DNA from 2 places in the Paraburkholderia sp. J11-2 genome. Region 1 is predicted to be linked to the other one. Evidence: predicted binding sites of a transcription regulator. Region 1 holds the regulator's gene; the other holds the start of a gene.
What was found. Region 1 encodes FliA, which starts transcription of late flagellar genes. Its sites were predicted from a motif close to CTAAAGTTTNNNNNNNNNNNGCCGNTA; they were not measured.
Positions count from the first base shown of each region.

Region 2: a site for FliA is predicted at 1,542-1,568, ahead of bcsB (cellulose biosynthesis cyclic di-GMP-binding regulatory protein BcsB). Genes of this name have one in related genera too.

Region 1 covers NZ_CAJMYY010000025.1:100,192-103,599, reverse strand. Annotated here, with positions in the region: gene flhF (flagellar biosynthesis protein FlhF) at 1-303, shown strand, start outside; partial or broken gene U5A57_RS30210 (MinD/ParA family protein) at 296-1,078, shown strand; gene U5A57_RS30205 (RNA polymerase sigma factor FliA) at 1,435-2,166, shown strand; gene U5A57_RS30200 (DUF1778 domain-containing protein) at 2,403-2,735, shown strand; gene U5A57_RS30195 (GNAT family N-acetyltransferase) at 2,698-3,183, shown strand; gene U5A57_RS30190 (flagellar protein FlgN) at 3,274-3,408, opposite strand, start outside.
Region 2 covers NZ_CAJMYY010000017.1:168,592-171,999, forward strand. Annotated here, with positions in the region: gene U5A57_RS24055 (TonB-dependent siderophore receptor) at 1-433, shown strand, start outside; gene U5A57_RS24060 (O-methyltransferase) at 535-1,203, opposite strand; gene bcsB (cellulose biosynthesis cyclic di-GMP-binding regulatory protein BcsB) at 1,635-3,408, shown strand, end outside.

The DNA.
Region 1 (3,408 bases):
CAGAGCGGCCCGGAAAACGCGCCGCTCACGGGCTGCATCCTCACCAAGCTCGACGAGGCGACCAACCTCGGCAGCGCGCTCGACACGGTGCTGCGCTACAAGCTGCCGGTGCATTACGTCTCGACGGGCCAGAAGGTTCCCGAGAACCTTTACGTGGCGACGCGCCGCTTCCTGATCCGCAGCGCGTTCTGCATACCGCGAGAGAGCTCGCCGTTCGTGCCGCACGAAGACGATATCCCGGCGCTGCTGTCGGCACTCTCGACGCGTTCGAATTCGCAGGCTCCCGAGGTCAGGTTTGGATAAGTTCGTAATCGATCAGGCTGAAGGGCTGCGGCGGCTCCTCGCGCGCGAAGGCTCGCGCGTGGTCGCGGTGACAGGCGGCGCGGGTTCGCCCGGCCGCACGACCGCCGTGGTCAATCTCGCGGCGGCGCTCACCGCGCAGGGTAAGGACGTGCTCGTGATCGACGAGTGCCTCGGACCCCGCTCGGTCTGCTCGCTGGTGGGCAATGTGCGCGGCGCGGGCAACTTCGCCGCCGTGATGCGCGGCGAGCGCACGCTCGACGAAGCCGTGGGGCGTCACGCACTCGGCTTCGGCGTGCTGGCCGCCTCGCGCGACAACCGCGCGCAGTACACGTCCGCGCAACTGCAAAAAGTCATTTCGGGCCCCGCGGACATCGTATTGATCGACGCGCAGCTCGACGCCGAAGGCGCGCTCTCGCCGCTCGCCATGCACGCGCATGACGTGCTGATCGTCATGCGCATCGGCGCGCAGTCGATCACGGATGCGTATGCGTGCATGAAGCGGCTGCACTTCGCGCATGCGATCGCACAGTTTCGTGTGCTTGCGAATCATGTCGCGAATGCGAGCGACGCGCACACCGCAATCGAGAACCTCGCTGGGGTGGCGAGCCGCTACCTGAGCGTGTCGCTCGAAAGCGCCGGATGCGTCGCCGCCGATCAGCACATGGCGCAGGCGCTCAAGCTCGCGCGCTGCATCGTCGATGCGTTTCCCTCGACGAACGCCGCGCGCGACTTCCGGCACGTGGCCGCCGAACTGCCGCACTGGCCCATGCGACCCGCGGTTTCGGCGTGCTCGCCGGCCACGGCGCGCGCCAGCGCCGCGTTCGTCCCCACGGACGAAGCACACGAAGCGGCGGGCGACGCACCCGCCGACGACCTGGACGGCGTGCCGCGAGACGGCGTCCAGCTACACGCTACGCATGCAGCAAACGCCGCACACAGCGCGCTCGCCGCGAACGCCGACTCGTTCGTAGCCAGCGTGACGGGTGTGCATCCCGCACCCAACGCAACATCCGCGTCCGCACCGGCCCATGTGGGCTGGCGGACCGATACGCCCGCGCAGCGCACGTCGCCGCAGCACGTTTGACGTGCTCACGACGACGCCAATCAGGGACATGAGAAGTGGAGAGCACGATGTATAACGCTCAAGGAAAAATTTCGCAGGCCGACGTGCTTGCGAAGTACGCGCCGCTCGTCAGACGGCTCGGCTTGCAGCTCGTAGCCAAGATGCCGGCGAGCGTGGACCTCGACGACCTGATCCAGGCCGGCATGATCGGCCTGCTCGACGCGGCCAACCGCTACAAGGAAGATCAGGGCGCGCAGTTCGAGACCTACGCGAGCCAGCGCATTCGCGGCGCGATGCTCGACGAGCTGCGCAGCAACGACTGGCTGCCGCGCAGCCTGCGCCGCACCTCGCGCGAAGTGGAAAGCGCGGTGCACCAGGTGGAGCAGCGGCTCGGGCGCTCGGCGAGCGAAACGGAGATCGCCGAGCATCTGAGCATGCCGCTCGACGAATACCAGAGCATGCTGCAGGACCTGCATGGCAGCCAGCTCATCTACTACGAAGACTTCGACCGCTCCGCCGAGGACGAACCGTTCCTCGACCGCTATTGCGTCGATCACTCGGACCCGCTTTCGGCGCTGCTCGACGACAGCCTGCGCGGCGCGCTCGTCGAAGCGATCGAGCGGCTGCCCGAGCGCGAGAAGCTGCTCATGTCGCTCTATTACGAGCGCGGCATGAACCTGCGCGAAATCGGCGCGGTGATGGAGGTGAGCGAGTCGCGCGTGTGCCAGCTGCACAGCCAGGCGGTGGCGCGCTTGCGTACGCGGCTGCGCGAGATGGCGTGGGCCGGCCAGGAGAATTGAGGCGGTAGACGCCGCGCCTTGACTGGCGTGGGCGGGGTTGCGGTGAAAGAGCCGGAGTGCGGGAGCGCTCCGGCTTTTTTGTTTGGCGGGCAGTTCGAATCGCGTGGTGCCAATTTGGCACCACGCGTGATATAGTGACTCCACTCCGTCAGTGGAGAGCGACGCGAACGTGAACCTCGGGCCGCGCATCCGCCAAACGATGCAGGCGTGTGCCAGGCCCGAAAAAAGGATGAACAATGGCTATCAACAACGGTATGGAAAACTCCAGCCGCGGGCGAATCACTGCCCGGTTGAGCGCGGAGAAACAGGAAATCCTGCAGCTTGCTGCAGACCTTTCGGGCAGCACCCTCAACCAGTTTATTGTGCAGGCCGCGCTTCGGGCCGCGGAGCAGGTTATCGAGCAGGAAGAGGTCATTCGTTCCATTCGCCTGACGATGGACGAATCGAAGCGCTTCTTCGCTTTGCTGGACGAGCCGCCGAAGCCCAATGAAGCGTTGCAGCGCGCGATGGCTCGCTTCAGGAAGAACAAGAGTGCAAACGCAGATTCGTCAGCTGAGGGAGAGCGATGACCGCAGCAGCTTCGACTGCGGCGTCGACTCGATGAGCGAATGGATTCGCCACGTAGCGAGTCAGCACCAAAAGAAGAATCTATCTCGCACTTACGTTGCAGCGGTGTCGTCCGCGCCGCGCACGATTGCGGGCTACTACGCCCTTGCGGCGACAGCGGTAGAAACGCAGGGAATGCCGGCCGCACGGCTGCCGAGGAGCGTGTCCGCAGTCCTGCTCGCCCGGCTGGCGGTAGACCGGCGGCACCAGGGCCAGCGCCTTGGCGAATATCTGCTGATGCACGCACTGGATGTTGTTCTGACAACGGCGGAGTCGGTGGGCGTGCAGTGTGTTCTCGTCGATGCGCTCGATGAGAACGCAGCGGGCTTCTATCGGAAATACGGATTCGAGCCGTTCACCGATGCGCCGCGCAGACTCTTCCTGCCGGTCGCGACGATCAAGCAGGCATGAAAATCTGAAGGCGATCCGTTGCCCCAAACAAAAAAGCCGAAGCGGCAACGCTTCGGCTTTTGTCTTTGGCGAATCCCTGGTGAGCGCCGCTTACAGCCCGAACGCCGGCAGCCGCCCATCGGGGCCGTACAGCATCGCGCCGTTGCCCGTTTCGCCGCGCAGGATCGCGAGCGCGCGGCGGTTATGTTCCATGCGCGTGCGGATCATCATGCCGATCGTGAGGTT
Region 2 (3,408 bases), on a different contig from region 1:
CGTGGAGGCGTCGGTGTTCGGCGAGGTGTACAAGGGCGTGCGTTTGATTGCGGGCGCAACCTATATCAACGCCGTGCAACTCGACACCGACGGCGGCTCGACCGACGGCAAGACGCCGGTGGGCGTGCCGAGCTTCCTGCTCAACCTGGGCGCCGAGTACGACGTGCCCTGGGTTCAGGGCCTCACGCTTTCGGCGCGCTGGACGCATACGGGTCCGCAGTATTTCGACGCGGCCAACACCATGTCGATCAAGGCATGGGACACGGTGGATATCGGTGCGCGCTATGCGACGAACGTGTTCGGGCGTCCGACTACGTTCCGCGCGAACGTGTATAACCTCGCGAACAAGGCGTACTGGTCGTCGACCAACGGCGGCTATCTGACGATGGGTGCGCCGCGTACCGTGCTGTTCTCGATGACGACGGACTTCTGATCGGCAATCGAGCGCACATAGCGCTATGAAGAAAGGGCCCGGCAGTTCATCTGCCAGGCCCTTTTTGCTTTTACCGTATGTCTACGGACAACGCACGTTCGTTATCTGCCCACCACCGTAATCGCAAACCCATCCCAGCCCTTGCTTCCCACCGTCTGCACAGCGGTCGTCGCCAGCCGCTCGTCGTGAGCCAGCATGTCGAAGTAGCGCCGCAAGCCGACCACATCGTCCTCGTGATGTGCAGGATCGGCCACGCGCCCTTCCCGCACCACGTTATCGGCAACGATGACCGTACCGGGACGCGATAGCTTCAGCACGCGTTCGAGGTAGTTCGGATTGTTGCTCTTGTCCGCGTCGATAAACACGAAGTCGAACGCCGGCTCGCCTTGCGCAATCAGCGCGTCGAGCGATTCGAGCGCAAGTCCCGTCACGACCTTGACCTTCGCATCGAGCCCCGCGCGCGCGATGTTGGCGCGCGCAACGGCCGCGTTCTCCGGGCTGAATTCGAGCGACACCATCGCGCCATTGTCGGGCAGCGCGCGCCCAAGCCAGATCGCGCTATAGCCGCCCAGCGTGCCGATTTCGAGTATGCGCCGCGCGCCCTGAATGCGCGCGAGCAGATGCAGAAACTTGCCCTGATTTGGCGCCACGTTGATCGCACGCAGGCCCGCCTTCGCGCTTGCCGCGAGCGCGCCGTCGAGCGCGTCATCCGGGCCGATCAGCCGGTCGCAGAACCAGTCATCCACTGCTTGCCACGTTTGCTCGTTCACTACCCTGTTCCCGTCTGGATCACGCTGCCAAGATTACCGCATCCGCTCGCGCAACATCAGTTCGGGATCCTGATTGAATGACTCTGAAAGCTGACTCGGCACGCGAGGCGCAAGACCCCGTTGCGCATTCGCAACGCCGCCGCTCTTTGTTGCGCGCTCAGGAATTGTCAAACGCCCCAAGCGGGCCGCCGCACCCACGCGCGCAACTGTCAAATCGGCCGCCAGGCCGCGCCGGCCCGTCTTCTGCGCGCGCTACGCAACAGGCATAAACACGTGCATTCATAGGGCACGATCCTCTGCTCTCCGCTACACTCCACCCACATTGACGCCGTTTCGAGATAACGACTGGCGGCACCACGCCGCTAATATCCCTGATCGCTGTCTTTACTGGATAAAGACAGTCACTGCGAAGAAAACAAAGGGCTGTTGCGATGCGACTATCCGTTCAAGTTGGGCTGGGCGCGCTCGTCGCCGGATTGCTGCTGGGGGCGAGCCTCTTCGCGGTGGACAAATCGGCTATCGCGGCTACACAGACCACCAAGGCGGCAGCGCCCGGAGCAAGCGACGTTCCCGCTGCCGCGCCGGCAGCGGCCTCCGCCGCGGTGACCGGGCCCGTTGTCATCCAGACGGCGCCCGGCGCCGTCATTCCCGGGCCTGCCGCGCCCGCGCCGCTTGGCGAGCCGCGCTCACGCACGTTCACGCTGCGCCAGATGGGTGTGTACGGGCCGATCGCGCTGCGCGGGCTCGATCCCACCGCCGGCATGAGCGTCGACGTGCGCACCGACGAAGTGGTGACTGGCGCGAAGCTCAAGCTCGTCTACACCTACTCGCCCTCGCTGATCTGGTCGCTTTCGCATCTCAAGGTGTTTGTGAACGGTGAAGTCGTCGCGACGATTCCGCTCGTGAAGGAAACAGCCGGGCAACTCGTGACGAGTGAGATCGATCTCGATCCGCGCCTCTTCACCGACTACAACCGCATCACCGTGCAGATGATCGCGCACTACACGCTCGATCATTGCGAGGATGCCTATCATTCGAGCCTCTGGGCCGACGTGAGTCCCGAGACGTCGCTCACGCTCAACACGGCGGGCATCGTCCTGCCGGATAGTCTTGCGCTGCTGCCCGTGCCGTTCTTCGACCGCCACGACAACCGGCTCGTGCGCGTGCCCTTCGTGCTGGCCGCCAACGCGGGCGTGCCCGTGCTGCGTGCGGCGGGCGTGGTCTCGTCGTGGCTCGGCGCGCTCGCGAGCTATCGCGGCTCGCGCTTCCCGGTCACGCGCACGGTGCCACCCGACGCCAACGCCATCGCGCTCGTGCTGCCGGGGCAGGTGCCCGAGGGGCTGAAGCTGCCGGAGATCACGGGCCCCACGATCTCGGTCATGGCGAACCCGGCCGCCGATCCGCAGTCGGGACGCAAGCTCCTCGTGCTCGCGGGCCGCACGCCCGAGGAACTCCAGAACGCCGCCTATGCACTCGCGCTCGGGCAGGCGGGCATGACGGGCAACAGCGTGATGGTGAAGTCGATCGATCTCGGGCCTGAGCGCAAGCCCTACGACGCGCCGAACTGGGTGCCCACCGACCGGCCCGTGCTGTTCCGCGAGCTGGTCACCGACCCGCAGCAGCTCCAGGTGTCGGGCTACAACCCGCCCGCGATCCGCGTGAATCTGCGCGTGCCCGCCGACCTCTACGCGTGGGCGCGGGGCAACGTGCCGCTCGATATCCGCTATCGCTACACGGCGCCTTCCGCGTGGAACGACTCGGTGCTCAACGTGAGCATCAACGATCAGCTCGTGCGCTCGCAGCGGCTGCGGCCCGTCACGCGCGCCGCCGACGAAGCGCGCATCAACGTGCCGCTGCTCTCGGGCTCGGACACGCGCGCTGCGACCAATCTGGAGATTCCCGCGTTCCGCGTGGGCAGCGACAACCAGTTCCAGTTCCAGTTTCATATCGATTCGCAGAAGACGGGCCTGTGCACGTCCACCGCCACCGATGTCGCGCGTGCGGCCGTCGATCCCGACTCGGTCATCGACTTCAGCGGCTTCGCGCACTACACGGCGCTGCCCAATCTCGCGTACTTCGCGAACAGCGGTTATCCATTCACGCGCATGGCCGACCTCTCCGAGACGGCCCTCGTGATTCCGGACGAACCCGACACGAAGGATCAGGAAGCCGTGCTCACGCTGCTCGGCCACATGGGCCAGTGGA